Regions from separate parts of the Geodermatophilus sp. SYSU D00525 genome, predicted to be linked through region 2. Evidence: riboswitches for the same ligand, from Rfam matches in the RefSeq annotation. Region 2 holds a riboswitch; each other region holds the start of a gene.
What was found. Region 2 has a riboswitch for cyclic di-AMP ahead of ACI796_RS16610 (C40 family peptidase). Riboswitches for the same ligand answer to the same signal wherever they lie in the genome.

Region 1: it holds a riboswitch for cyclic di-AMP, as region 2 does, so the genes downstream of both, ACI796_RS01885 (aggregation-promoting factor C-terminal-like domain-containing protein) here and ACI796_RS16610 (C40 family peptidase) in region 2, are expected to answer to the same signal.
Region 3: it holds a riboswitch for cyclic di-AMP, as region 2 does, so the genes downstream of both, ACI796_RS02495 (C40 family peptidase) here and ACI796_RS16610 (C40 family peptidase) in region 2, are expected to answer to the same signal.

The regions. Positions count from the first base shown of each region.
Region 1 covers NZ_JBJGZK010000001.1:390,013-399,274, reverse strand. The annotation lists gene ACI796_RS01895 (LLM class flavin-dependent oxidoreductase) at 1-497, opposite strand, end outside; gene ACI796_RS01890 (DivIVA domain-containing protein) at 767-1,666, shown strand; cyclic di-AMP (ydaO/yuaA leader) riboswitch at 1,818-1,978, shown strand; gene ACI796_RS01885 (aggregation-promoting factor C-terminal-like domain-containing protein) at 2,221-3,180, shown strand; gene ACI796_RS01880 (class I SAM-dependent methyltransferase) at 3,188-3,847, shown strand; gene ACI796_RS01875 (SDR family NAD(P)-dependent oxidoreductase) at 3,871-4,710, shown strand; gene ACI796_RS01870 (DUF72 domain-containing protein) at 4,727-5,455, shown strand; gene ACI796_RS01865 (hypothetical protein) at 5,521-5,949, shown strand; gene ACI796_RS01860 (M18 family aminopeptidase) at 5,937-7,208, opposite strand; gene argG (argininosuccinate synthase) at 7,290-8,738, shown strand; gene ACI796_RS01850 (VOC family protein) at 8,781-9,173, opposite strand.
Region 2 covers NZ_JBJGZK010000021.1:3,109-12,370, forward strand. The annotation lists gene ACI796_RS16595 (transglycosylase domain-containing protein) at 1-1,752, shown strand, start outside; partial or broken gene ACI796_RS16600 (YhjD/YihY/BrkB family envelope integrity protein) at 1,776-2,594, opposite strand; gene ACI796_RS16605 (hypothetical protein) at 2,649-2,873, opposite strand; cyclic di-AMP (ydaO/yuaA leader) riboswitch at 3,067-3,199, shown strand; gene ACI796_RS16610 (C40 family peptidase) at 3,211-4,332, shown strand; gene ACI796_RS16615 (hypothetical protein) at 4,372-4,905, opposite strand; gene ACI796_RS16620 (DUF3817 domain-containing protein) at 5,008-5,325, shown strand; gene ACI796_RS16625 (serine hydrolase domain-containing protein) at 5,341-6,675, shown strand; gene ACI796_RS16630 (hypothetical protein) at 6,727-7,245, opposite strand; gene ACI796_RS16635 (DUF3253 domain-containing protein) at 7,300-7,554, shown strand; gene ACI796_RS16640 (M42 family metallopeptidase) at 7,558-8,619, opposite strand; gene ACI796_RS16645 (Lrp/AsnC family transcriptional regulator) at 8,657-9,157, opposite strand.
Region 3 covers NZ_JBJGZK010000002.1:116,461-125,722, reverse strand. The annotation lists gene ACI796_RS02525 (RtcB family protein) at 1-249, shown strand, start outside; gene ACI796_RS02520 (MBL fold metallo-hydrolase) at 371-1,300, shown strand; gene ACI796_RS02515 (fumarylacetoacetate hydrolase family protein) at 1,314-2,240, shown strand; gene ACI796_RS02510 (hypothetical protein) at 2,300-2,503, opposite strand; gene ACI796_RS02505 (hypothetical protein) at 2,626-3,198, opposite strand; gene ACI796_RS02500 (hypothetical protein) at 3,427-3,585, opposite strand; cyclic di-AMP (ydaO/yuaA leader) riboswitch at 3,945-4,096, shown strand; gene ACI796_RS02495 (C40 family peptidase) at 4,109-4,621, shown strand; gene ACI796_RS02490 (carbohydrate kinase family protein) at 4,683-5,597, shown strand; gene ACI796_RS02485 (DUF222 domain-containing protein) at 5,647-6,822, shown strand; gene ACI796_RS02480 (hypothetical protein) at 6,860-7,477, opposite strand; gene ACI796_RS02475 (hypothetical protein) at 7,565-8,056, opposite strand; gene ACI796_RS02470 (TM0106 family RecB-like putative nuclease) at 8,053-9,262, opposite strand, start outside.

The DNA.
Region 1 (9,262 bases), on a different contig from region 2:
GGGGTGGAGGTGAAGCCCTGCAGCGGGGTGCGGAAGCGGCCCTGCCAGTCCACGACCTCCTCGTCCCACAGCCGGCGCAGCAGCGCGTAGTTCTCCACGGCCAGCGGGATGCCGTTGCGGATGTCCTGGCCGAACCACGGGTAGACCGGGCCGGTGTTGCCGCGGCCCATCATCAGGTCGACCCGGCCGTCGGCGAGGTGCTGCAGCATCGCGTAGTCCTCGGCGATCTTCACCGGGTCGTTGGTGGTGATCAGCGTGGTCGACGTCGACAGCTGCAGCCGGGAGGTCTGCGCCGCGACGTAGGCCAGCGTGGTGGTGGGGGAGGACGAGAAGAACGGCGGGTTGTGGTGCTCGCCGAGGGCGAAGACGTCGAGGCCCACCTCCTCGGCCTTCTTCGCGATGGTGACGACGGCCTTGATCCGCTCCGCCTCGCTCGGCGTCCGCCCCGTCGTCGGGTCGGTCGTGACGTCGCTGACCGTGAAGACCCCGAACTGCATCTCGTGCTCCAAGTGGTTGAGAGTGCAACTACTGTACCCGCCCCAACGACCGACCCCCGCCGGGCATTCCCGACGGGTCCGTGACCGTACTGAGACCTCTCGACCGCGCACGGTGAGCGGCCCGGCACGTCCGGGCGTGCCCACTCCGCGGGCGGGGCGCGTGTCCGTGTCGGCCCGGTCGGCGGCACCCGGCGGGTGCGACTCTGTGATCACCCCGCCGGCGGGCCGGTGGGGGACCGGATCGGACGGCGCACCGAGGGGGAACCGGGATGTCGCTGCGGGGACAGGGAGCTGCTCCGGACGGGGCCGGGAACGGCGTTCCGGAGCCGCCTCCGGGGCGCGGGCTCGACGGCCTGCTGGGCACCGGTCCGGTGTTCACCGGGGCGGTGCGCGGCTACGACCGCGTGCAGGTCGACGACTACGTCGCCTGGGCCGAGACCGAGCTCCTGGTCCTGCGCCGGGAGAACGAGCACCTGCTCAGCCGCTACGCCGCCGCGTCGGCCGAGCTGCAGAACGCCCGCCGCCGGCTGGCCCAGCTGGTCCGGGAGCGGCAGAGCCTGCCCGGCCCCGAGGACGCGGCGGAGATGATGCGCCGCGCCCGGGAGGAGGCCGCCGCGCTGACCGCCGCCGCCGAGGAGGAGGCCGGGCGTATCCGGGCCGAGGCGCTCACCGAGGCGCAGGCCCGGCTGTCCGGGGTGGCCGAGATGCGCGAGGCGGTGCTCGCCGCCCGCGAGCAGACCCGCAGCGAGGCCGCGGCGGTCCTCGAGGCCGCGCGCCGCGAGGCGGCCCGGCTGGAGCGGGCCGCCGCCGCCGAGCGCGAGCGCCGGGACCGCGAGGCCGCCGAGGCGCGGGCCCGGGCCGACGCCGAGGCCCTCGAGCGCCGGCGCGCCGTCGAGGCCGAGCTCGCACCCCTGCGCGACGAGCGCGACCGGGCGCGGGAGTGGCTGCGCCTGCTGACCGGTCAGCTCGACGAGGCGCTCGCCGTCGTCACCGGCGTGGTGCCCGACGACGTCCCCGCCCTCGGCGACAAGCGCGGGCTGCCCCGGCTCGGGGAGGACCCGGCTGCCGAGCCGCGCGCGGGGGCGCGTCCGGCGCCCCCGGGGACGGACGTGTCCGACGTGACACCGCTGCTCGGACCCGGCCGGCCCGAGGTCGCGGCGGCCTCCTGACCAGCGGCGACGCGGGGGCCGGTTCCGGACCGAGGGAGTCCGCACCACCCGTCACGGCCGTCACTCCGGCCCCGTCGGTTGTCACGAACCGGTAACGACCGTACGGTGGCTGGCGTCCGGCTGGTCGTCAGGTCCCCCTTCCGGGGAGCCCGGCCGGACGCCGCCGAGTCGTGTCCGCACCTGCGGGCGCGAGCCGGGGACCCACCGCAGTACTGGGGTGAATCGCGCCCGCCGAGCTCCGGCCCGGCGCGCGTAGGGCTCCTTCCCGCCCGAACCCGTCAGCTAACTCGGTAGGCGGCTCACGGAAGAAACGGAGAGTCTCCGCATGCCCCGCCTCCGGGCCGAAGCGGCCCGCAGGTGCAGCCGTCCGCGCGCACACCGCGCCCCCGCGTCCGCCTGACGCCGGCTGCTCCTGTCCTGCCGCTCCCAGCGACGACGTCGCCGGGGACCCCGTAGTCCGCGACACCCACAGACCCGCGCCGTACCCGCATGCCCGAGGTCCGCCTCCGGGCCCGCTGCCGCGCGCCACTCTCCCTCGGAGCCCACACCCCCTCATGTCCCGCCACGTCCCGAACACGCCTGCCGACGCCCCCGCGACCGTCGAGCTCGCCACCGCTGACACCCCCACCACCCCCGACACCGACGCCCACACCGCCACCCCCGAGCTGCCCGCCGCCGGGGGCGGTGCCGAGGCCGCCGAGGCCCCCGCGCGCCGGCGCCTCTTCCGCCGCGGCAGCCCCCCGCTGGGCCCGCGCCGCCCGGCCCTGCTGCTCGGCGCCGCCGCCGCCGGCGCGCTGATCGTCGGCGTCGTCTCCACCAGCGGCCCCGCCGCCTCCGCCGGCACCGACAACGCCGGCACCGCGGTCAGCGTCGCCGAGGAGCTGGGCGTCCCCCAGCAGCCGGCCGCCGGGCAGACCCCGGACGCCACCGACCTGACGTCGCTGGCCGACGTCGCCGCCTCGCGCGCCGAGCGCAGCGCGCAGGAGGCCGGTGCCGCCCACGCGCAGCTCGCCGCCGAGCAGGCCGAGCGCGACCGCCAGGCCGCCGAGGCCGAGGCCGCCCGCGTCGCCGCCGAGCAGGAGGCCGCCCGCGTCGCCGCCGAGCAGGAGGCCGCCCGCCAGGCCGCCGAGGCGCAGGCCGCCGCCGAGGCCGCCGCCGCGCAGCAGGCCGCCGAGGAGCAGGCCGCGGAGGAGGCCGCCGCGCAGGAGGCCGCGCCCGCCGCGCCGTCCGGCTCCTTCAAGGACTACGCGCTGAGCAAGGTCGGCAGCTCCGAGCAGTTCTCCTGCCTGGAGAAGCTGTGGGGCAAGGAGAGCGGCTGGAACCCCAACGCCCAGAACCCCACCAGCACCGCCTACGGCATCCCGCAGTTCCTGAACTCCACCTGGGCCAGCACCGGGATCGCCAAGACCTCCGACGGCTACCGCCAGATCGACGCCGGCCTGATCTACATCGAGCAGCGCTACGGCAGCGCGTGCGACGCCTGGGCGCACTCGCAGGCCACCGGCTGGTACTGATCCGAAGGTGATCCATCGAGGGCCGGCCACCCGGGTGGTGCCCGCGGGCTTCGTCCGCGCGCACACCCAGGTGCGCCGGCCCTCGCTCGTCCCCGAGGTGCGGCTGCACGTCGCCGACGACGTCGTCGCCCTCTGGGAGGCGATGGAGACCGCGGCCGGCGGGGCGGGGGACGAGCCGCCGTTCTGGGCGGCCGCCTGGCCCGGCGGGCAGGCACTGGCCCGCCACCTGCTCGACGAGCCCGCCACCGTCGCCGGCCGCACGGTGCTCGACCTCGGGTCCGGCAGCGGCCTGGTGGCCGTCGCCGCCGTCCTCGCCGGTGCCCGGTGGGTGCTGGCCAGCGACGTCGACCCGTTCTCCCGGACCGCGGTCGGCGTCAACGCCGGCCTCAACGGCGTCGCGGGCATCAGCGTCACCGGCGACGTCCTGGACCGCGAGCCGCCCGCCGTCGACGTCGTCGTCGCAGGTGACGTCTGCTACGACCGGGAGATGACCGGGCGGGTGCTGCCCTTCCTCGACCGGGCGCGGGCCCGCGGCTGCCAGGTGCTCGTCGGCGACCCCGGCCGCCCGTACCTCCCGCACGAGCGGCTGGAGGCCGCCGCGGTGTACCAGGTCCCCGAGACGGAGGGGCCCGGGCTGCGCCGGACGACGGTGTGGCGGCTGCCCTGAGCGCCGCCGGATACGGTCGCCGGGTGCACCCCTACGCCTTCACCGGTACCGCCGTCGTCACCGGGGCGGCCAGCGGGATCGGCGCCGCGCTCGCCCCGCGGCTGGCCGCCCGCGGCAGCGACCTCGTGCTGGTCGACCGCGACGCCGGGCGGCTCGAGGGCGTCGCGGCGTCGGTGCGCGCGGCCTCCCCGGGCCGGTCGGTGGACACCGTCGTCGCCGACCTCGCCGACGCCGGGCAGCTGCGCGAGGCCGCCGGCCGGGTCGTCACCGGGCACCCGGGGACGACGCTGCTGGTCAACAACGCCGGCGTCGCGCTGGGCGGGCGGTTCGACCAGGTGACCCTCGAGGAGTTCGAGTGGGTGATGGACGTCAACTTCCGCGCCGCCGTCCGGCTCACCCACGCGCTGCTGCCCACCCTGAAGGCGCACCCCGGGTCGCACCTGGTCAACGTCTCCAGCCTGTTCGGGCTCATGGCGCCGGCCGGGCAGGCGGCGTACGCGTCGAGCAAGTTCGCCGTCCGCGGGTTCACCGAGGCGTTGCGGCACGAGCTGGCCGAGGACGGCGTCGGCGTGACCAGCGTGCACCCCGGCGGCATCGCCACCCGCATCGCCGAGTCCGCCCGCGTGGCCAGCGGGGCGGACCCCGCGGAGGCCGAGCGGGGCAAGCGGGAGTTCGCGAAGCTGCTGCGCTATCCGGCCGACCGCGCCGCGCAGCGGATCGTCGAGGCGGTGGAGCGGCGCCGGCCGCGGCTGCTCATCGGCGCCAGCGCCGTCGTCCCCGACGTCCTGGTGCGCCTGGCGCCGGGCTCGTACGGGAGGGTGCTCGCCGCCGCGACCCGGCTGGCCGGCCTGCGCCGGGCCTGACCGGGCGGGAGCGCCGGTGGCCGTCCACGTCGGCACGTCGGGCTGGAGCTACGACCACTGGGAGGGCGTCCTGTACCCACCGGGGACGCCCCCCCGGGAGCGGCTGGCCCACTACGTCCACCGGTTCGGCACCGTGGAGCTCAACGCGAGCTTCTACCGCTGGCCGCGCACCGCGACCTTCGCCTCGTGGCGGCAGCGGCTGCCCGAGGGTTTCCGGCTGTCGGTCAAGGCCCCGCGCGGGCTGACCCACGCCAAGCGGCTGTACGCCCCTGAGGCCTGGGTCGAGCGGATGACCGCGGCCTGGCACGAGCTCGGCCCCCGGCGGGCGGTGCTGCTCGTCCAGCTGCACCCGGCCGCCGCCCGCGACGACGCCCGGCTCGACCACTTCCTCGGCCTGCTGCCGGACTGGATGCGGGTGGCCGTGGAGTTCCGGCACCCCAGCTGGCACGACGACGGCGTGTTCGCCCTGCTCGAGCGGCACGGTGCCGCGTACTGCGTGATGAGCGGCGCCGGCCTGCCGTGCGTGCTGCGGGCGACGGCGCCGTTCGTCTACGTCCGGCTGCACGGCCCCGACCCCCACCACCTCTACGCCGGCTCCTACCCCGACGCCGACCTGCGCTGGTGGGCCGACCGGATCGGCGAGTGGGCCGGGCAGGGGCGTGAGGTGTACGCGTACTTCAACAACGACGGGTACGGCCACGCCGTCCGGAACGCGGAGACGCTGCGCGCGCTGACCGGCGGCTGAGGTCCGCACCCGCGAGACTGGGGCCGGTTCCCGCCGACCGGGCGGGCGGGCCGGGGGAGGTGCGCGTGAGCGAGTCCGAGGACAGGCCCCGCGACGGCGGGCTGGTCGCGCGGTCGGTCGAGGAGTTCGTGGCGCAGCTGCGCGGCTTCACCGACCGGGCCACCCGGCTGGCCGCCGGCGCCGTGCCGTCGGGGCTGGCGCTGCCGCGGCTGCCCTCCCCGCCCGGCGCGATGTCGGCGGCGCAGGTGCGGTCGATCGCGTCGTCGGTGCGGGCGCAGCGGCAGCTGATCGAGGGGCTGATGGGCCAGCTGCAGGCCTTCGACGAGCAGCTGGCGGTCTTCGAGCGGATCCTCGAGCCGCTCGTCGAGTGGAGCGGCACCTGGGCGCGGCTGGAGGAGTCCTTCGCCGACGTCCTCCGCCGCTCCCCGCCGGACCGGCCCGACCGCCCGGCCGACCGCCCGGCCGACCGGGAGCCGCCCGCTCAGCCGGTGTAGCAGGCGGTGAGCGCGGCGACCACCAGCGGGACGTCGAGCGCCGAGGCCAGCTCCCGGCAGGAGTGCATGGCCAGCACCGGCGCGCCGACGTCGACGGTCGCCACGCCCAGCCGGGTGGCGGTCAGCGGGCCGATCGTCGAGCCGCAGGGCAGGTCGGCGCGGGAGACGAAGTGCTGCAGCGGCACCCCGGCCTCGGCGCACCGCTCGGCGAACCAGCCGCCGCCGGCCGCATCGGTGGCGTAGGCCTGGTTGGCGTTGACCTTCAGCACCGGGCCGCCGCCGAGCTGCGGGGCGTGGGCGGGCTCGTGCCGGTCGTAGCGGGTCGGGTGGAGGGCGTGCGCCGTGTCCGCCGAGACCAGCCGGGACCGGGCGAGGGTCCGGGGCAGCGCCTGCGGGTCCCCGGGCGCGGTGACGCCGACCAGCCGCCGGACGACGTCCTCGAGGAAGCTGCCGCGCGCCCCGGACATCGAGCCGCTGCCCACCTCCTCGTGGTCGTTGGCGACCAGCACCTGCGTGCGCTCCCCGGGCGCGGCGCCGACCAGCGCCGTCACGCCGGCGTGGCAGCTGGCCAGGTTGTCCAGCCGCGGCGCCGCGATCCAGGTGCCGTCGGGGCCGGCGGGAGCCGCGGGCTGGGTGTCGGCCAGCACCAGGTCGTGCCCGACGACGTCCCCCGGTGCGACCCCGGCGGCCGCGGCGAGCGCCTCGGTCAGCCCCGGCTCGGTGTCCAGGTCCCGCGACCACACCGGGACCAGGTGCCGCTGCGGGTCCAGCGTCAGCCCCTCGCGCACGCTCCGGTCGAGGTGGATGGCCAGCGACGGCAGCCGCAGCGGGGCGCCGTCGAGCCGGACCAGGGCGGTGCGGCCGCCGCGCAGCGCCACCCGCCCGGCGACGGTCAGCTCCCGGTCCAGCCAGGTGTGCCAGAGCCCGCCGCCGTACGGCTCGACGCCGACCAGCCGGTAGCCGGCCTGCCGGACGTCGGACCGGGGGCGGACCTTGAACGTGGGGGAGTCGGTGTGCGCGCCGACCAGCCGCATCCCGGCCTCGGGGAGCGGGGCGCTGCCCAGCCGGAACGCGACGAGGCTGCCCTGCCGCACGACGTAGTGCGCCCCGCCGGGGGCGAGCTCCCACGCGTCGGCCTCGGCCAGCTCGGTGAACCCGGCGGCGGTCAGCCGGCGGGCGAGCTCGGCGACGGCGTGGAACGGGGAGGGGGAGGCATCGACGAGGGCGCGCAGATCGTCGCCCGCGGAGAGGTCCGGCACTCCTGCGATCCTGCCCCACGGGGTCCGGTGGCCCGACCCCCACCCGTGAATGGTCATGCGTGGTCGTGCATAATCTTCCTCGTGTCCAAGGTGCTCACGTCCCTGCCCGTCGGCGAACGCGTCGGGATCGCCTTCTCCGGTGGTCTCGACACCTCCGTGGCGGTCGCCTGGATGCGCGACCGCGGCGCCGTCCCCTGCACCTACACGGCGAACATCGGGCAGTACGACGAGCCGGACATCGCGTCGGTGCCCGGCCGCGCCACCGCCTACGGCGCGGAGGTCGCCCGGCTGGTCGACTGCCGGGAGGCGCTGGTCGAGGAGGGCCTGGCGGCCCTGACCTGCGGCGCGTTCCACATCCGCTCCGGCGGGCGCAGCTACTTCAACACCACCCCGCTGGGCCGCGCGGTCACCGGCACGCTGCTGGTGCGCGCCATGCTCGAGGACGACGTCCAGATCTGGGGCGACGGCTCGACGTTCAAGGGCAACGACATCGAGCGGTTCTACCGGTACGGCCTGCTGGCCAACCCGTCGCTGCGGATCTACAAGCCGTGGCTGGACGCGCGGTTCGTCGAGGAGCTCGGCGGCCGCAAGGAGATGTCGGAGTGGCTGACCGCGCACGGCCTGCCCTACCGGGACAGCGCGGAGAAGGCCTACTCGACCGACGCCAACATCTGGGGCGCCACCCACGAGGCCAAGCGGCTCGAGCACCTCGACACGAGCATCGAGATCGTCGAGCCGATCATGGGCGTCCGGTTCTGGGACCCCGCCGTCGAGATCGAGCCCGAGGACGTGACCATCGGCTTCGCCAACGGGCGGCCGGTCTCGGTCAACGGCAAGGAGTACGCCTCCGCCGTCGACCTGGTGCTCGAGGTCAACGCGATCGGCGGCCGGCACGGGCTGGGCATGTCCGACCAGATCGAGAACCGGGTCATCGAGGCCAAGAGCCGCGGCATCTACGAGGCGCCGGGCATGGCGCTGCTGCACGCCGCCTACGAGCGGCTGGTCAACGCCATCCACAACGAGGACACCCTCGCCACCTACCACACCGAGGGCCGGCGGCTGGGCCGGCTCATGTACGAGGGCCGGTGGCTGGACCCCCAGGCGCTCATGCTGCGGGAGTCGCTGCAGCGGTGGGTCGGCATGGCCGTCACCGGCGAGGTCACGCTGCGGCTGCGGCGCGGGGAGGACTGGTCGGTCGTCGACACCACCGGCCCGGCGTTCAGCTACCACCCGGACAAGCTGTCGATGGAGCGCACCGAGGACCCCGCGTTCGGGCCGACGGACCGGATCGGCCAGCTGACCATGCGCAACCTCGACATCGCCGACTCCCGCGCCAAGCTCGAGCAGTACGCGCGGCTCGGCATGGTCGGCGGCGGAGCCGAGCCGGCCGTCATCGGCGCCGCGCAGGCGGCCGCCACCGGCCTGATCGACCGGATGACCGAGGGCGGCGCACGGGCGATCGCCGGCCGGACCACCCCGGCCGACGACGAGCTGCTCGACCGCGCCGCGATGGAGTCCGGCACCGACTAGGAGAGGACCCCGTCCTCCCACGCCGCTCGCCCGCTCGGCGACTCAACCCGTCGGGCGGACGTCGGCCCGGAGCGGGTGGTCGGCGGGGACCTCGACGAGCACGATCGCCACGCCGTCGGGGTCCTCGACCGTCGCCTCGAGCAGGCCCCACGGCTTGCGCTCGGGCGCCGCGACGACGGGGACGCCGACCGCGGCCAGCCGCGCCACCTCGGCGGCCAGGTCGCGCACCTGCACCCACAGCGCCAGCCCGCGCGGGCGCCCGTCGGCCCGGCCGGACACCTCGAGCAGGCCGTTGCCGAGGAAGAAGACGACCCCGCGGTGCCCGGGCGGGCCGAACTCGCGGTACACGGCCAGCCCGAGCACGTCGCGGTAGAAGGCCTGCGAGCGCTCGGCGTCGGTGGGTCGCAGGAGCACGCGGCTGCTCAGCACGTCCACGCCCGTCATCCTGCTGGCTCCCTGCCGCCGAGATCGCGCGATCTCGCCCGCTCCCGGCTCGCCGGACGTGCGAGATCGCGCGATCTCGA
Region 2 (9,262 bases):
ACCGCCGACGAGGCGGCCGCGGCCGCGGCCGCGCCGCTCGGGCTGGCGCCCGCGCCCGCCCCGCCCCGGGGCTGCGTCCAGGCCACCGTCGGCCCGTTCGTCTGCGACTTCGTGCAGCGGTACCTCATCCAGGAGCTCGGGCTCAGCCAGGAGCAGCTGGACAACGGCGGCTACACCGTCCAGACCACGCTGGACCCCGAGCTGCAGCGCTCCGGCGACGCCGCGGTGCTGGAGACCCTGCCGCGGGAGGACTCGCTGGCCGCGATGTTCACCGCCGTCGAGCCCGGCACCGGCCACCTGCTGGCGATGAGCGTCAACCGGACCTTCGGCTACGACCTCGCCGACCGCACCCAGGAGTCGTTCAACCTCAACGTGGCGCCCAGCCAGGGCTCGGGCTCCACGTACAAGGTCTTCGTCGCCGCCGCGGCCCTGGCCCGGGGCTACTCCTCCCACTACACGCTCACCGCCCCCGACCCCTACGTCTCCCGGGTCTACAGCGGCCCCTGCGAGGGCCGGGACACCGACGGCCGGTACTGCGTCCGCAACGCCGGGTCCGGCTACCGCCCGACGCTGGACCTGACGACGGCGCTGTACCAGTCCTCCAACACCTACTTCCTCGCGCTCGAGGACGCCCTCGGCAGCGTCGAGGAGCCGGTGCGGATGGCCGAGGCGGCGGGGCTGTTCCAGTTCAGCCCGCCCGGCCTGGCGCAGCAGATCATCGACGAGAACCGCGGGTCGTTCACCTTCGGCGCCGAGGCGACCAGCCCGCTGGCGCTGGCCAGCGCCTACTCGACGTTCGCCGCCGGCGGCACGCAGTGCGACGTCGTCCCGGTGACCGCCGTCCTCGACCAGAACGGCGAGCCGGCGGCCGGCGCCGGCGGCGACCCGCTCGCGGTCGGCGACCGGTGCACGCCCGAGGCGGTCCCGCCGGGCGTGGCGAACACGATGAACCAGATGCTGCGCAAGGACGTCGAGCCGGGGAACCCGGGACAGACCGGGGCCCGCGCCTACGTCCGCGGCCACCAGATCGCCGGCAAGACCGGCACCTCGCAGGACAACTACTCGGTGGCGTTCGTGGGCTACACGCCCGAGATCACCGCGAGCGTCATGGTCCTCAACCCCAAGCAGAACGAGGACGTCGGCGGCTTCGGTGGCGGAAAGGGCGCCACCATCTGGCACGACGCGATGGAGCCGATCCTCACCGCGCGCGGCAGCGGCGAGTTCCCGCCGGCCGACGAGACCGTGCAGAACGGCAACACCCGCCCGGTGCCCGGCTGCTCCAGCGTGCGCGCCTGCGAGCGGACACTGGCCGACGCCGGGTTCACCCCGCGGACGGTGCGCGTCGACAGCGACGAGCCGTCCGGCGCCCTCCTGGGCACCAGCCCGCCCCGCGGCGGCCGTGCCGTGCCCGGCCAGGTGGTGTCGATCCTGGTGAGCAACGGCAGCGACTACGTGGAGCCGGAGCCCGCACCGCCGGCCGACCCGGCGCCCCCGAGCGCCCCCGGGACGACCCCGCCGTCGTCGTCCCCGCCGCCGTCCTCCCCGCCCCCGCCGTCGTCCCCGCCATCGCCGTCGACCCCGCCCCCGGCGCCGGAGCCGCCGCCCGCGCCCGAGCCGCCTCCGCCGACCGAGGTGCCGCCGGCGCCGGCGGTGCCCGCACCGGAGCCGCCCGCACCGGAGCCGCCCGCGCCCGCGACCGAGCTCCCGGCGCCGGGTGGCGGACCGGGCTCACCCTGGCGACCGGACGCCTGACGCCGCCCCAGCCGCTCGTCCAGGGACTGGGTGAGCAGCCACCCGGCCAGCAGGACCAGGTGCAGCAGGAACAGCCACAGGCCGATGGCGACCACGGCGCCGACCACGACCAGGCCGCCGAAGGGCGCGCCGAGGTCCAGCGGCAGGGACAGGAACAGCACGAAGCCCTGCAGGAACCCGGACAGGCACGCGGCGGTGAACAGCGCGCCGCTGACCAGCGCGCCCCACCGGCGCCGGCCGCCGGCCACCACGCCGTAGCCCCACAGGATGGGCACGGTCAGCACGAACAGCACCGAGTAGTAGCCGACGGCGAACCGCCCGATCGCGGGCCCGGCGCCGTCCTCGCGGGCCAGGTCGGCCATGACCGTGGCGGCCAGCAGCAGCGGGTACAGCAGCAGGGGCGTCGCCACGACCAGGGGCAGCGCGAGCAGCCGGCCCCGCCAGCCGGTGAGGTTCTCCCGCCGCCGGCTGAACCGCATCAGCGCCCGCCGCAGCCCCTCGCCGTACAGCGACAGCGGCAGCAGCGCCAGCGCGAACCCCAGCAGGTCCAGCCGGACGCCGGCGTCGACCAGCCGGGCCACCGCGTCCGGCGCGCCCAGCGACGCCGGCAGCAGCTCGGCGAGCCGCCCGCTGCGCGCCCGCACCTCCTCGGCCGAGGTGGCCAGCGCGGTCAGCCGGACGGAGACCAGCACCAGCGGCACCACCGCGATGCCGGCGTAGAAGGTGAGTCCCGCGCCGATCAGCGCGAGGTCACGGCCGTGCAGCAGACGGCGGGCACCGGCCAGCAGCGTCCGCGTCTCGGCGCGCACCCGGGCCGCCGTCCACCTGCGTCCCGGGCTCACGCGCCCATGCCACCAGTCCCGGCGGCCCGGCGCCCGCCGGGGACCGGGCGGCGCTCAGTCGTCGGTGCTCGCGTCGTCGGTGGTGGGGGCGTCGTTGCCGGGGTTCTGGCCGGTCTCCTGGCAGCTGGCGTCGTTCTCGTTGCTGGCGTTCTCGCCGGAGGCGTCGCAGTTGGTCGGGCCGCGCGAGAAGTCGGTGTTGTCACCGCAGGCGACCAGGGAGCCGAACAGGGCGAGCGCGACGAGCGGCCGGGCCAGACGCATCCGCGTGGAAGAGGACATGCAGCAATCGGTACACGTCCCCGCGGCCGCGCAAACCGGCGGGGGTCGGCAACCTCCCGGAGCCACCCCATCACCGTTCGTGACCGATGTAATTACACCGCGGTGATTGTCACACGCCGGTCACGGACCTTACGCTCAGTACGTCCAACGGGGCGCTCCGTCACCAGTCCGGGTGACACCCCGCGGACGCCGTCGAGCCGGATCCCCTCCGCGGGGACCGGGCCGGGGACCCATCGCAGTCCTGGGGTGTAGCGCGTGTCCGCACGCGCCGGGCGACTCCACGCCCGAACCCGTCAGCTAACCCGGTAGGCGGCCTGGGAGAAGGAGAGACCGCCGCGTGGCGTCCCTGCGCACGTCCGTCCCCGGCATGCCCGCGACCGGCCGCTCCCGCGGCCGCCGGGCCGCCCTCGCCCTCGTCGGCGCCCTCGGCATCGGTCTCGGGCTGGGTGCCGTCCCGGCGCCGGCCGGGGCGGAGGAGCCGACGACGGCCGCCGAGGCCGCGCAGCTGGTCGCCGCCCGGGGCCACGAGCTCGAGGTCGTCACCGAGCAGTTCAACGAGGCCCGCGAGGCGCTCGCCGCCCAGCAGGCCGCCGCCGACGCCGCCGCCGCGGAGCTGGCCACCGCCCAGGCCGCCGTGGACACCGCCCGCCGGCAGGTGGTCGGCATCGCCCGGTCGGCGTACACCGGCGACAGCATGGGCTCGCTGCAGGCGCTCATGACCAGCGCGGACGCCGACGAGTTCGTCAACCGCGTCACGCTGCTGCAGGGCGTCGCCGGCTACCAGGGCGAGCTGCTCGGCCGGGCCGCGGCCGCCACCGAGACCGCCACCGCCGCGCAGGCCGCCGCCACCGAGGCCGCCGCCGAGGCCCAGCGTCAGTACGACGCCGTGGCCGCCCAGCAGGCCGACCTCGAGGCGCAGATCGCCGCCTACCAGGCCGACTACGCCCGGCTGACCGCCGACGAGCGGCGCGCCGCCCTCGAGGCCGCCGCCGCGGCGCACGCCGCCGAGGACGCCCGCGCCAGCCGCGACGAGGAGCGCGAGGACACCGCGTCGGCCTCCGGGTCGTCGTCCGCGGAGGAGCCGGCGCCGGCGGCCGCGCCGGCCAGCGGCGTCGCCGGGACCGTCGTCGCCACCGCCATGGCCCAGCGCGGCAAGCCCTACGTGTGGGCGGCCGCCGGCCCCAACGCGTTCGACTGCTCCGGCCTCACCCAGTACGCCTTCCGTGCCGCGGGGATCAGCCTCCCGCACTCCAGCAAGATGCAGTCGACGATGGGCACCCCGGTCTCCCGTGCGAACCTGCAGCCCGGTGACCTGGTCTTCTTCTACAGCCCGGTGAGCCACGTCGGCATCTACATCGGCAACGGCCAGATGGTGCACGCGCCGACGTCGGGCGACGTCGTCAAGGTCGCCGGCATCGACGTGATGGGCGGCTACGCCGGCGCCCGCCGGATCGGGTGAGGACCTCCCTGCCCCCACGTCACCGGGTGCCGGGACGGATCACGTCCGGACCCGCTGCAGCAGGCCCCAGACGAAGGCCGCCGTCGCGCCGGAGGGCAGCCGCACCTCCCAGCGGGTGACCACCCTCGGGTCCACCTCCTGCGCGCCGGGCAGGCGGCTCACGTCGGCCACCACGTGCTCCCAGACCCGCAGCCGCCCGTCGGCCGCCGGCGGGACCGGGGAGCCCGGCGCCCGCACCAGGTGCTCGTGCAGCACGCTGCCGCCGGGGGCTGCGAGCACCTCCCAGCGCAGGTGCGGCCACAGCGGCAGCGGCCAGCGCCGGACCTCGAGGTCCAGGTCGCCGAACCGGCGGTCCTCCACCTCCTCGGCGGGCCCGAGGACGGCGGCGCGCAGTGCCACGCCACGCGGCGCCCGCCGCGCGTGGTGCAGCGCCTGCCAGCGGGTGTGCGCCGCGTGCGCCTCGGCGCGGGTCGCGCCCAGGCAGGGCAGGGCCGCGGCCACCAGGTCCGGCCGCAGGTCCGCCATCCGGCGCAGCAGGACCAGGCAGAACTCCCGCCGCGCCAGACCCCGCACGGCCCGACCCTGCCACGCACCTCACACCCGGAGATCGGGACGTCGCCGCCCGCTGCCGCGTTGACCCTCCGGAACCGCCCCCGACCCGAGGACCGCGCACCGATGAACCCCCGCACCGTCGCCCTGGCCTTCCGCACCGTCGCCGTCGCCGAGGCCCTGTCCTGGGTCGGCCTGCTGGCCGGGATGTACGTCAAGTACGTGCCGGAGACCTCCGAGGCCGGCGTCCAGGTGTTCGGGCCGGTCCACGGCGCGGTGTTCGTCGCCTACGTGGTCGTGGCGCTGGTCGCCGCGCGGGTGCTCGGCTGGTCCCGGTGGACGACGCTGCTCGCGCTGGCCGCCTCGGTCCCGCCGCTGGTCACCGTGGTGTTCGAGCGCTGGGCCGGGCGCACCGGGCGGCTGGCGGCGCCCGTCCGGGCCTGACCTACGGTTCCGGTCATGCCGGAACCCGTGCTGCCCTCGACCGCCCGCACCCTGCTGGCCCGCACCGCCCGGGTGCAGCGCGAGGGGCGGGCGCCCAGCCTGGTCGCCGGCGTGGTCCGCGACGGCGGGCTGGCCTGGTCGGCCGGCCGCGGCGACGTCGACGAGCCGCACACCGACATCCAGTACCGGCTCGGTTCGATCAGCAAGACCGTCACCGCCGTCACGGTCATGCGGCTGCGGGACGAGGGCCGGCTGGCCCTCGACGACCCGCTGGACCGGCACGTGCCCGGAACGCCGTTCGGCGACCGGTCGGTCGGGCAGTTGCTCTCGCACCTGGCCGGCGCCGCCGCGGAGAGCCCGGGCGGCTGGTGGGAGCGGGTGCCCGGCGGATCCCTGGCCGACCTGCGGCTGTCCGGGGAGCACGTCGTCCTGGGCGAGGCCCGGCGCTTCCACTACTCGAACCTCGGCTTCGGCCTGCTCGGCGAGCTCGTGGCGCGGCTGCGCGGGCGGTCGTGGGAGGACGTCGTGACCGCGGAGGTGCTCGCCCCGCTGGGGATGACCCGGACGACGCCGCGCCCGTCCGGCCGCGCCGCGCAGGGGTACGCCGTCCACCCGTGGGCCGACGTCGTCCTGCCCGAGCCCGAACACGACGCCGGCGTGATGGCCGCCGCCGGGCAGCTGTGGGCGACGCTGGCCGACCTCGCCCGCTTCGCCGCCTTCCTGCTCGGCGACACCGGCGACGTGCTGTCCCCGGCGACGCTCGAGGAGATGGCCGTGCCGGCCGGCGTCGACGGCTCCTCCCCGGCCTGGTCGGCCTACGGGCTGGGCCTGCAGGTGCTGCGGGTCGACGGCCGCACGCTCACCGGCCACGGCGGTTCGATGCCCGGCTTCCTCGCCGGCGTGTTCGTCGACCGCGAGGAGGGCACCGGCGGCGTCTCCCTGGCCAACACCACCAGCGGCCTGGACGTGCTCGTCCCCGGCCTGCTCGCCGACCTGCGCGCCGCCGAGCCGCGGGTGGCGGAGCCGTGGCGCCCGGCCGAGCCGCCGGTGCCGCTGGAGCAGCTGGGCACCTGGTACTGGGGCCCGGCGCCGCACGCGCTGCGCGCGGTGGACGGCGGCCTGCTGCACCTCGGCCCGCTGCCCGGCCGCTCGGGGCGGGCCAGCCGCTTCCGCCGTGACGCCGACGGCACCTGGGTGGGCCTGGACGGCTACTACGCCGGGGAGCCACTGCGGATCGCCGACGACCACCTGGACCTGGGCACGTTCGTCTTCACCCGCACGCCCTACGACCCCGCCGCCCCCGTCCCCGGCGACGTCGACCCCCGCGGCTGGACGGCGACGGCCGGCTGAGCGTGCACCTCCGCGGACCTGCCCGGTGCACTTCCGCGGAGGTGCACCGGCTCAGGGGCGGTCGAAGGCGTCCATCGTGGTCTTGACGACGGCGCCGTAGACCAGGTGCGGGACGAGGTCGCTGACCCAGTCGGTGGCCGACCAGCTGCGCGGGTCGGTGATGCCCAGCGCCGTCATCGGGCCGTTGGCCGCCACCAGGACGCCGAGCGTGGTGAGCAGCGTCCCGACCAGCGGCTGTGACCGGAAGCCCGAGGCGCGGACCAGTCCGACGACGACGCCCACGCCGACGCCCGCGACCAGGCCGGTCATCGGCCCGAGCCCCTGGACCCGGTTCTGCCGCGTCTCGTCGTCGCCGGGGATCGGCACGTGCGCCTTCTCGGCGAGCTTCTCCACGGTCTGCTCGGGCGTCGAGCTGGTCCCGCGGCCGCGGACGGTCATGTCCAGGTAGGTGACGGCGTTGAGCGCGGTGCTGCCCGCCGCCCCGGCGGCCGCGCCGCGCACCGCCCAGCCGAGCGTGCTGATCCCGCGCCTGCCCTTGCCGAACGTCCCCACGGGGGTTCGCCTCGCCATGCCGTCGGTGGTACCCGCCGCGCTCACCAGGGGAAACGGGCGCATCCTGGGGGAGTGGACGACGCCGGCGCGGCCCTCGAGCGGGCCATCGACGCGCTGCTCGACGCCCGCGCACCGGGCGCCACGATCTGCCCGTCGGAGGCGGCCCGCGCGGTCGATCCCGAAGGCTGGCGCGACCTCATGCCGCAGGCCCGCGCGGCCGCCGGACGGCTCGCGCGGCGGGGCGGGGTCGAGGTCACCCAGCGCGGCGCGGTGGTCGACGTCGCCACCGCCCGCGGCCCGGTGCGCGTCCGCCGCGTGACGGGCTGAGCGTCAGCCGAGCGGCAGCGGGCGGGCGAGGAAGGCGGCGAGCAGCCGGGCGGTCCGGTCGACGGTGCCGGTGTGCAGCACCTCGTAGCCGTGCGTGCTCAACGTGGGCAGGCTCAGCAGCGCCGCCCGCGCCGTCTGGCCCGAGGCCTTCGCCTGCGAGGCGTCGGAGTCGAAGGACTGCCACACCGCCGTCTGCGGGTCCACGCCGAGCTCGCGACCGGCGTCGACCAGCGCGTCGGCGACGGCCCGGTCGTAGACGACGGCGTCGTCGGCGTAGGCGACGACGGGCCCGCCGTCGACGGTGACCTGGTACTCGGCCTCCGCGGGGCCGACGTCGAGGGCGACGGTGAGGTCGCCGGGCAGGGTCCGCGCGGCGTAGGAGGCGCCGATGCCGCCCATCTCCTCGCTGGTGGTGGCCACGAGGTACACGTCGCCGTGCGGGCGCCCGCGCAGCAGCCGGGCGGCGCCGACCAGGGCGGTGAGCGCGGCGCGGTCGTCGAGGAAGTAGCCGCCGACGAAGTCGCCGAAGCGGGTGAGCCCGCGCCGGTCGGCGTGCACGCACACCCGGGTGCCGGGGTGCACGCCGGCCGCGGCCAACTCCTCGGCGGAGCGCCCGGTGAAGACGTAGACGTGCGACCAGTCCATGGCCTTGCCGCCCTGGTCCGGCTTGGTCTCCCAGATGCGCATGCTGTCGGTGGTCGTGTGCTCCGAGCCGAGGGTGAGCACGCCGGTGAGCGTCTCCCGCCGGCCGAGGACGGCGACCGGGCCGAGGCCGAAGTTGCCCGGGTACATGACGCCGAGCGAGCTCACCCGCAGCGTGCCGTCGGGCTCGACCCGCTTGACCATCATCGACAGCTCGTCGAGGTGTGCCATGACGCGGACGGCCGGGGCCGACCGGTCCCGGCCGTGCAGGAGCGCGACCAGGTTGCCCGCGGCGTCCACCGACACCTCGTCGGCCGGCGGCTCGAGCTCCCGCCGGACGACGTCGCGCACCGCCTGTTCCTCGCCGCAGGGGCCGTAGGTGCGCAGCAGCACGTCGAGCAGGTCGGGCAGCGGGGTGGCCACGGGGCTCCTCGGGGCGGCGTCGGCGGTCGGACCCGTCCTACCCGGCCGGTGCCGCGTCCGCCCCCGCAGCCCGCTCCAGCAGCGGGGCGACCCGGTGGTCGACGTAGCGGCGCAGCGCCAGCGCGGTGTCGGTGCGCTCCACGCCGGGGACGGCGAGCACCTGCTCGGTGAGCCGCCACAGGTCGTCTGCGTCCACCGCCACCACGCGCACCAGCAGGTCGGCGGCCCCGGACAGGGCCGTCACCTCGAGGACCTCGGGCAGCGCGGCGAGCGCGGCCGCGACCTCCTCGAGGCTGCGCTGCACGACCTGCACGGTCACGTAGGCGCCGAGCCGGTAGCCGAGCGCCTCGGGCCGCACCCGGGCGTCGAACGGCGCCAGCAGGCCGCTGGACTCCAGCCGGGCCAGCCGCGCCTGCACCGTGTTGCGCGCCAGCCCGAGCCGCTGGGACAGGGCCATGACCGTGGCGCGGGGGTCGTCGGTCAGCGCCTGCACCAGGCGGGCGTCGGTGGCGTCCAGACGGTCCGGACCGGGCGGCATGTGCTCAGTCTGACACGTTCGGACGTCCGAGCAGTTGTCATCCTGCGCAGTCCGCCGTTCCGACCTTGCGCAATCCGGGAGAGGGGTGATGTGCTCCACAGGGGG
Region 3 (9,262 bases), on a different contig from region 2:
GACGCCGCGTCGCTGACCTCGGCGCCGCACGGCGCCGGGCGGGCGTTCTCCCGGTCGGCCGCGCGCAAGCGGTTCAACCGGGCCGACCTCGACCGGCGGATGGCGGGCATCGCCTGGGGCCGCTCGGACGCCTTCCTCGACGAGCACCCCGAGGCGTACAAGGACATCGACGTCGTCATGGCCGACGCCGCCGACCTGGTCGAGGTCCGGCACACGCTGCGCCAGGTGGTGAACGTCAAGGGCGACTGAGTCCCCTGCCGCGTGCTCGTGCTCTGCCCCGCCGGTGTGGGCAGAGCACGAGCACGCCGGAGCACCCACCCGAGGAGCCCGCCGACTTTCCGTGCCACCTGGGCTCCAGCAGAGTGACGGCGTGACGACGTCGATCGAGGCCGCGGCGCTCGAGCAGGTGGCGCCGGGGGTCTTCGCCTACGTGCAGCCCGACGGCAGCTGGATGATCAACAACACCGGCGTCGTCACCGGCGACGACGGCACGGGGCTGATGGTGGACACCACCTCGACCGAGGCCCGCAACCGCGCGCTGCTGGCCGCCGTCGGGTCGGTGGCGCCGGGCCGGCTGCGGGCGCTGGTGAACACCCACCACCACGGCGACCACACCTTCGGCAACTGGCTGGTGCCCGCCGAGACCCCGGTCGTCGGGCACGTGCACGCGCGGGAGGACCAGCTCGCCGCCGGGCTGCTGGCCGCGCAGGTGCTCACCGGCCCGGACTACGGGCACCTGGAGGTGCGCCCGCCCGACCTGACGTTCACCGGCGGGCTGACGTTGCACCTCGGCGAGCGGGCGGTGGAGCTGCACGCGGTCGGGCCGGCGCACACCCGCGGCGACGTCGTCGTCTGGCTGCCGGCGCAGCGGGTGGCCTTCGCCGGCGACGTCGCGTTCGCCGGGGGTCAGCCGTTCCTCGCCGAGGGCAGCGTGGCCGGCTACCCGCGGGCGGTCGAGGCGCTGCGCGCGCTGCAACCCCACGTGCTCGTGCCCGGGCACGGCCCGGTGTGCCGCGGCGAGGAGGTCCCCCGGCTGCTCGACGAGCTCGCCGGCTACGCCGCCTTCGTCGCCGCGACCGCGCGCGAGGGGCACGCGGCCGGGTGGTCGCCGCTGGAGACCGCCCGCCGGCACGCCGACAACCCCTACGCCGGGTGGCAGGAGTCCGAGCGGCTGGTCGGCAACCTGCACCGGGCCTACGCCGAGCTCGACGGCCGGCCGCCGGGCGAGCGGCTGCCGCTGGCCGAGATCTGGCCGGACATGGTGGCGTTCCACGGCGGCCCCATCGGCTGCCGGGCGTGAGGGAGGAGAGCTGATGCGCTGGGTCACCTACGTGTCGCCGTCCGACGGCGCGGAGCGGGCCGGGCTGCTGCGCGACGGGCAGGTGCACGGGTTCGACGCCGCGCTGGCCGACCTGCTGCCCGACCTCGCCGCGGCGGCGGAGCGCACCCCGGCCGAGGTGGTGCCCGAGGACGGGCTGGTACTGCGCGCACCGGTGCCGCGGCCCCCGTCGGTCCGCGACTTCCTGTCCTTCGAACAGCACGCGCGCAACGCCGCGGCCGCGTTCGGCCGGGAGGTCTCGCCGGTCTGGTTCCGGCAGCCGGTCTTCTACTTCACCAACCCGGCGGCGGTGCGCGGGACCGGCCAGCCGGTGCCGGTCTCCCCCGGCTCGGCGGCGTTCGACTACGAGGTGGAGGTCGCCGCGGTCGTCGGCCGGGCCGGGTCGGACCTCACGCCGGAGCAGGCCGAGGCCGCGATCGCCGGCTACACGGTGTTCGTCGACTGGAGCGCCCGCGACGTGCAGGGCGTGGAGTCACAGGTCGGCCTCGGCCCGGCCAAGGGCAAGGACGGCGCGACGACGCTCGGCCCCGTCCTGGTGACCCCCGACGAGCTCGAGCCGTACCGCTCGGGCGCCGGCTACGCGCTGCGGATGGCGGCCGCGGTCGACGGCGTCGAGCAGGGCGGCGGCAACTGGGCCGACATCCGCTGGTCGTTCGGGCAGATGCTCGCCTACGCCTCGCGCGGCACCGAGCTGCGGCCCGGTGACGTCGTCGGCAGCGGCACGGTCGGGACCGGGTGCCTGCTGGAGCTGCGGTCGCTGCACGGCGAGGAGCGGCACCCGTGGCTGCGGCCGGGCGTGGAGGTCGCGGTGACCGTCGAGCGGATCGGCACGGTGACCGCACCGATCGTCGCCGGCCCCGACCTGGTCCCGCTGGGTCCCGCGGCGGCCGCGCGGGCCTAGGGCGGAGCCTGCCCGCGCTCCGGGGCCACTGTGACCCCGGAGCGCGGACACGCGCCGGTTCAGTCCTCCGCCCGGCCCATCCCGGTGCCTTCGGCGGCGCCGGGGAAGCCGGGGCGGTCTCCGCTCCCCATGGGCCCCTGGGCAGCGCGGGGTCCCTGCTCGGGTGCGTCGTCGGCGACGCCGTTCTCGTCGGGGTGCTCACCCGGCAGCACGTGGTCGTCGGTGCGGCCGTCGGAGCCGCCGTTCGGCGGACCCTGGGTCATCGCGGACCTCCTCAGCCGTGCTCCGACCGGACGGCTGGGCTCGCCCCGGTCGGAGCACGGGGTACCCGTCCCGCCGCCCCGGACACGGCTCGGGCGGTCGCCGTCCGCTCGGGGACGGGTGGTCAGGGGCAGCTCTCCTCGAGCTTCACGACGCCGAGGTCGATGGCGCCCTCGACGTCGCCGGTGACCCGCTGGCCGGCCGGGACGTTCTGCGTGCAGACCTTCCAGTTGGCGTCGAGCACCTGGTTGCGCGTGCCGAGCAGGTCATGGGACAGGCTGAGGAAGACGCCGTGGGTCTGGATCAGGTCCTGGGCGTCCTGCAGGGTCATCCCGACCACCGACGGCATGGCGAAGTCGACCACCGGCGCGGCCGACGTGGTCGGGGTCGCGGTGGTGCTCGGCACGACGGCCGGCGGCGGGGCGCTGGAGACGGGCGGGACGGCCGGCTGCGGGCTCGGCGTGGCGGTCACGGTCTCGGTGACCGCGGTGGTGCTCGCGGCCGCGGTCGCCGGCTCGTCGTCGTCGCCGCCACCGAGCGCGGCGCCGATGGTGCCCACGACGAGGACCAGCGCGAGGACGGCGAACCAGGGACGCAGGTAGACCGGCGTCTCCTTCTCCTCCGGAGGCGGGGGGAGGAATCCGGGCAGCGGGCCCTGCGGCGGCTGCCAGGGCTGGCCGGGCGGCGGTCGGGTCATCGGGACACCCCGTCGTGCTGGAGGGACCCGCGGCGGGCGCGGCGGCACCGCTGTCGCGGGAGGAACCGCGGGAGCGTGCCACGGGGGGACACCGGTCCCCGGGACATCCGGGACGGCGTCGTCGCGGAACGGTCACGGGACGCCCCCGTCGCCCCGCCGGTCTCCCCGGACACGCCGCGGCCCCCGTCCCGGGCCGGGACGGGGGCCGCGATCGATCGGGACCGCGGGTCAGTAGCCGCGACCGGACTGGCCCTTGCCGCCCTTCGCGTTCTTGGCCTGGAAGTCGCGGACGAACTGCTTGATCTTGGCCTGGTTCTGCGGCTTCCGGAGCTCCTGGACGACCTTGGCGGCGACGCCCGAGGCGATCAGGTTCCTCATCATCCCCATGGGGGGCTCCCTCCTCTCGGTTACTGCATCGGGTGCCCCGACAACGGGCGGCGCAACCGTCGCGATCCCGGCTGTGTCCCCCGATCCGGTCGTGGCGGGTCGTTGACGGGCTGTACGGGCACACCGCCGGCTCCTTTCTCCTCCGCCGCGGCGTGTCGGCGCCGTCCCTCCGGATCTCGCACGGCGGGGGCGCCGGCTCCGGTCCTGGTGAGGCGGGCGATTCGGATCCGCTGCCCGCGTCAAGTCCGCGACCGGCGTCCGGGCGTGGCGCGACTCCGGTCCGGTTGAGTGCTGCAACCCCCGTCCCTACCGTCGTCGCGGTCCGGCCGGGACCCACCGTCACGCCCCCTGTGTGACACCCGCCGGACACGCCGAACCGGACGCCGGCAACTCAGCCGGCACCGGGCCGGGGACCCACGTGAGCACTGGGGTGAAGCGCGCTCCGTCGCGCCGGGCGACTCCTCCGTCCGAACCCGTCAGCTAACCCGGTAGGCGATCGCGGAGAACAGGAGAACCGTCGTCGATGACGACTGCACGCACGTCCACCGCCCGTCGCTCGTTCCGCGGCATCGCCGTCGCGGCCATCGCCGGAGCCGGCATCGCCCTGTCCCCCCTGCCGGCGTCGGCCTCCACGGGCGGTGGCGGTACCGGGACGGTCGCCGCCGCACCGGCGCCCGCTCCCAACGGGGCGGCCCAGACGGCCGTCGACACCGCCCTCGCGCAGGTCGGTGACCGCTACGTCTACGGCGCGACCGGCCCCGACAGCTTCGACTGCTCGGGCCTGACCAGCTACTCCTACCAGGCGGCGGGCGTCTCGATCCCGCGCACCTCGAAGGCCCAGTCGACGTTCGGCACCCCGGTGGCGAAGGCCGACCTCCAGCCGGGTGACCTGGTGTTCTTCTACAGCCCCGTGTCGCACGTGGGCATGTACATCGGCAACGGCCAGATGGTCCACGCCTCGACCGCCGGCAAGCCGGTGGCCGTGGTCGACCTGGACTCGATGCCGGAGTACGCGGGCGCGCGCCGCGTCGCCTGACGCACGGAACGGTGCCCCCGGCCGGCTCGCCCGGCCGGGGGCACCGACCCATCCTCGGGTGGTGACCGCCGCCGATCCCCCCTGGCCGCGGCCGGCCGGCTCCGGTCCGGTGGTGGCGGTCGGCAAGCTCGTCGCCGACCAGCTGCTCGTGCTCTCCGCACCCCTGGTGATCGGCGGCCAGCAGCGCGTCGGGCGGACGACGACGGCCGGCGGCGCGCCCGCCAACGTCACCGCCGGCGTGGCCCGCCTGGGTGCGCCCGCGCGGCTCGCGGGCTGGGCCGGCGCCGACCCGCTCGCCGACGGGCTGCTGGCCGGTCTCGCCGGGCGCGGCGTCGAGATCGCGGTGGTCCGCCGCGGCCGCGCGCCGCTGGCGACGGTGCTCGTGCACCCCGACGGCGAGCGCACGGTGCTGACCGACCGCGGGGAGGGCGGCCTGGAGCCGGCCGACGTCCGCCGGGAGTGGTTCGCCGGCGCGGCCGTCGTCCACCTCGACGGCTACGACCTGCTGCGCTACCCCGACGCGGTGCGGGCCGCCGCCGACACGGCGCACGACCTCGGGGTGCCGGTGAGCGTGGACGTCGCCGCTGCCGCCCGGATCTCTGCCCACGGCGTGGGTGCCTACGCCGACCTGCTCACCGGGCTGCGTCCGGACGTGCTCTGCTGCAACGCCGCCGAGGCCAGCGCCCTGGGTCTGGACGGCGACCGGCCCGCCTGCGCGCCGCCGCTGGTGCTGGTTCACGCCGGCGCTGCCCCGACTCGGGTCGTCACGGTGGCGGGCACGGTGGAGGTGCCGGTCGAGCCGCTGCCCGCAGGTGGGCTCCGCGACACGACGGGCTGCGGCGATGCGTTCACGGCGGGGCTGTTGACCGGCTGGCGCGCGGGTGCGTCCGTGCTGGACGCCGTCCGGGCCGGTCATGCGGCGGCCGCCGTGGTGGCCGGAGTGATCGGCGCTCAGCCGCCGCAATCGGGCCGCTGACCTGCGGATTCATGCTGCGTGCGAGTGTCGGATCGGCTAGACTTCGATCATGTGTTCGGAGGAGCCGGGCGGCGGTGACGTCCTCGACGACGTCGCTGCGCTGGTCGCCGAGCGCCACCGGATCGACGCCCGCCTGGCGCGGGCGGTGCGGGCCGCGGAGCTGTCCCAGGCGCCCGAGCGGGACGGGCTGAGGTCGATGGCCTCGTGGCTGCGCGGGCACTGCCGGCTGTCGACGGTGGAGGCCTCCCGGCTGGTGCGCAACGGCCGGGCGCTGGAGCACCTGCCGGCGCTGGCCGAGGCGCACGAGACGGGGCTGGTGTCGGCCGAGCAGGTCGCGGTCGCGGCGCGGGCGGTGACCCCCGAGCGGCTGGCCTCGGCGCTCGAGCAGGGCGTGGACCTGGCGGTGATCGACGCGGTGCTCACCGGCGTGGCGGTCGAGCGGCAGCACTCCGATCTGGTCCAGGTGGTGCAGCACTACTGCAACGACCTCGATCCCGACGGGCCCGAGCCCGACCCGACCGAGGGCCGGTCGCTGACGCTGGCCAGGCACGCCGACGGCTCGCTCTCCATCCGCGGGCACCTGGACGCGGTGGGCGGGGAGAAGCTGCAGACCGCGCTGGAGGCGCACGTGCAGGCCGACCGCCCCGCCGGGGACGACCGCACCCGCGCCCAGCGCCTCGGGGATGCGCTGGTCCAGGTCGCCGACAACGTGCTGGCGGCCGGGAGCCTGCCGCTGCTGCGCGGGCACAAGCCGCACGTGGTGGCGCGGATCGACCTCGCTGACCTGGCCGCTCCGGGCACCGGTCGCAACGCCGCCACGCTGGGCTCGGGAGTGACCATCTCCGCCGCCCGCGCCCGCTGGCTGGCCTGCGACGGCACGATCTCCCGGGTGGTGTTCGGTCCCGACGGGGTACCGCTGGACCTGGGCCGGGAGCAGCGGCTGGCCAGCCCGCACATCCGCCGCGCCGCCGAACTCCGCGACGGCGGATGCGTGTTCGCCGGCTGCGGCGCCCCGACCTGGTGGTGCGACGTGCACCACCTGGTGCACTGGATCGACGGCGGCGACACCAGCCTGGAGAACTCGGCGCTGCTGTGCGAGCGCCACCACACGAAGGTCCACCACGGCTTCCGCGTCGAACGACAACCGACCGGCACCTGGCGCACCTACCGACCCGACGGGTCGGCGATCACCGTCCCGACCCCACTCCTCGCCCCTGTCGCTTGACGCGTCCGGACTACGCGGGGTCCAGGCTCCGACCGAATCAGAGGACCGTCCTCTCGTTCAGTCGTTCCTGCGCATGCACCGGCAAGGCGACGTCGATGAACAGCTCACTCAATGCGTAGTAGCCACCGCGGACCGAGCGAGCATCAACGATGGCGTGAGCCGTGGCTGTGTCCAGCTCCAGCCGGGACGCGATGACGGCCGCAGGGGCGGTGTTGATGTCGACGAGGCCGCCGTCGTCGTATCCCCGCCCGAGATCGGGACGACCGATCCCCAGTTCGCGCGCCAAGGCCGGGTCCCGCATGAACAGCGAGCGCGCCTCGTCCCTCCGACGTCGTGCTTCGAGCGCGCGCGTCATCGCAGGGTCCGCCCCGATCAGTGCGAGCTCGCGTTCGTAGACGTGACTGCGCAACCGCTGCAGACGGAAGCACGCGACGACCAGCAGAACCAGGACGACGAACGCGAGCGCATCGTTCAGCCACTCGGGCCCGGCCCCCGCGGTCCTCCCGGGACGATCGTCGGACAGCAGGTTCCCTGCCAGGATGAAAGCGACGCCCCAGCCGCTGTAAGCGATGGCCCAGAGACGTGCAGATGCATCGCGCAGTCGACCCGCTGCATGCCAGAACGGGATGGCCGCGAAGACGCCGGCCGAGAACACGGTGACGAGGAGGTACCAGCTGCCGGGCCCGCGCCAGGCCCGGACGCCACCGGGTCGTTGGGATGTCATTCCTCTCCCTGCTGTGGATCAGTACTTGACGCCGAGGAACCGCTCGGCGCAGCTCATGCACAGGCCGGTGTTGTCGTGGACGTGCTCGCGGGCGTTGACCTCGCGGCACATCGGGCACCAGCGGAACGTCCGACGGCGCCGACGGGCGATCTCCTCGGCTGCCGCGGCGAGGACCTCTGGCTCGAAGAGGACCTCCTCCGCCTGGAAACTCCGGTCGGCGACGAACTCCCACACCAACGGCCACACCCCGTGCCACCGGGGTTCGGGACGAGCGAGAGTGAAGACGAAGCCGTCCCAGCCGACCGCCACCTGCGCCGGCCGCCCGGAGACGAACCAGCGCTGGTACCCGAGGAGTTCGGGCCCCACGGGACTCGACGTGTCGACCTCCTGCCAGCCGGCACCCAGCGCCCGCACCAGAGCGCTGACCGGCACGCCGAGCAGCGAGGCCAGTGCGGCGTCGTCGGACGTGGACGGCTCGGGCTCCCGGTCGTCCGGCAGGTCGGCGCTCACCGCGCCATCTCGGCCAGGCGGCACATGGCGTTGACCTGGCGCAGTTGCTCCGGCGTCCGGACCGCGGCGTCGAGCAGCAGCGGGCTCATCACCACCACCGCCAGCGCCTTCGCCCGCGACACCGCCACGTTGAGCCGGTTGAGGTCGTAGAGGAACGACACCCCGCGCGGCGCCTCGTCGGCCGACGTCGACGTCGTCGAGTAGACGACGACCGGCGCCTCCTGCCCCTGGAACCGGTCGACCGTCCCGACGCGCGCCCCGTCGGGCAGCAGCGAGCGGATCAGCGCCACCTGGTTGTTGTACGGCGCGACGACGAGCACGTCGTCCGGGCCGATCGGCCGCTCGGCGCCCTCGGCGTCCACCCAGCCGACGCCCTGCAGCGACTCCCAGACCGCGGCCACCTCGGCCGCCTCCTCCATCGAGGACGCCGACGCGGCCACCGTGTGCTCCACGTACCGCACCGCCAGCCCGGCCCCGGACACCAGCCCGCCCGGCCGCACCGTGATCCGCTCCCGCAGCGGCGCCGACTCCAGCCGGCCTTCGTACGCGAGGTCGGACACGAACGCGGTCAGCGCCGGGTGCATCCGGTAGGTCGTGTCGAGGAAGACGCCCCGGCCGACCGGCACGGTCGGGTGCCCCTCCAGCAGGTGCTCCAGCGCCGAGAGCCCGGACTCGCCGGGGTGCACGCCCTGCGTGGGCTGGGCCAGCTGCTGCGGGTCACCGAGCAGCACCAGCGACCGGGCCGAGCGCGCCACCGCCACCGCGTTGGCCAGCGAGAACTGCCCCGCCTCGTCGACGACGAGCACGTCGACGGCCTCGGCGAGGTCGGGCTGCGTCCAGAACCACGCCGTCCCGCCGACCAGCGACACGTCGCCGTCCAGCAGCCGGGAGGCGACCTCCCTGCCGTCCTTCGACCACTCCACGCCCGGCGCGCCGCAGGCCTGCTTCTCCTCGCACTTCTGCAGCGCCGGCCGGCCGACGGCGGACAGCACGTTGCCGATCACCGCGTGGGACGTCGCCGTGACGCCGACCTTCTTGCCGGCGTCCAGCAGCGCCCGGATCAGCCGCGACGCCGCCCGCGTCTTGCCGCTGCCCGGCGGGCCCTGCACCGCGAGCACCTCGCCGTCGAGCCGCAGCCCGAGCCGGACGACGGCGTCGCCGGCCTCCTCGTCCGGCAGGCGGCGGCAGTCGGCCGGCACCCGCCGC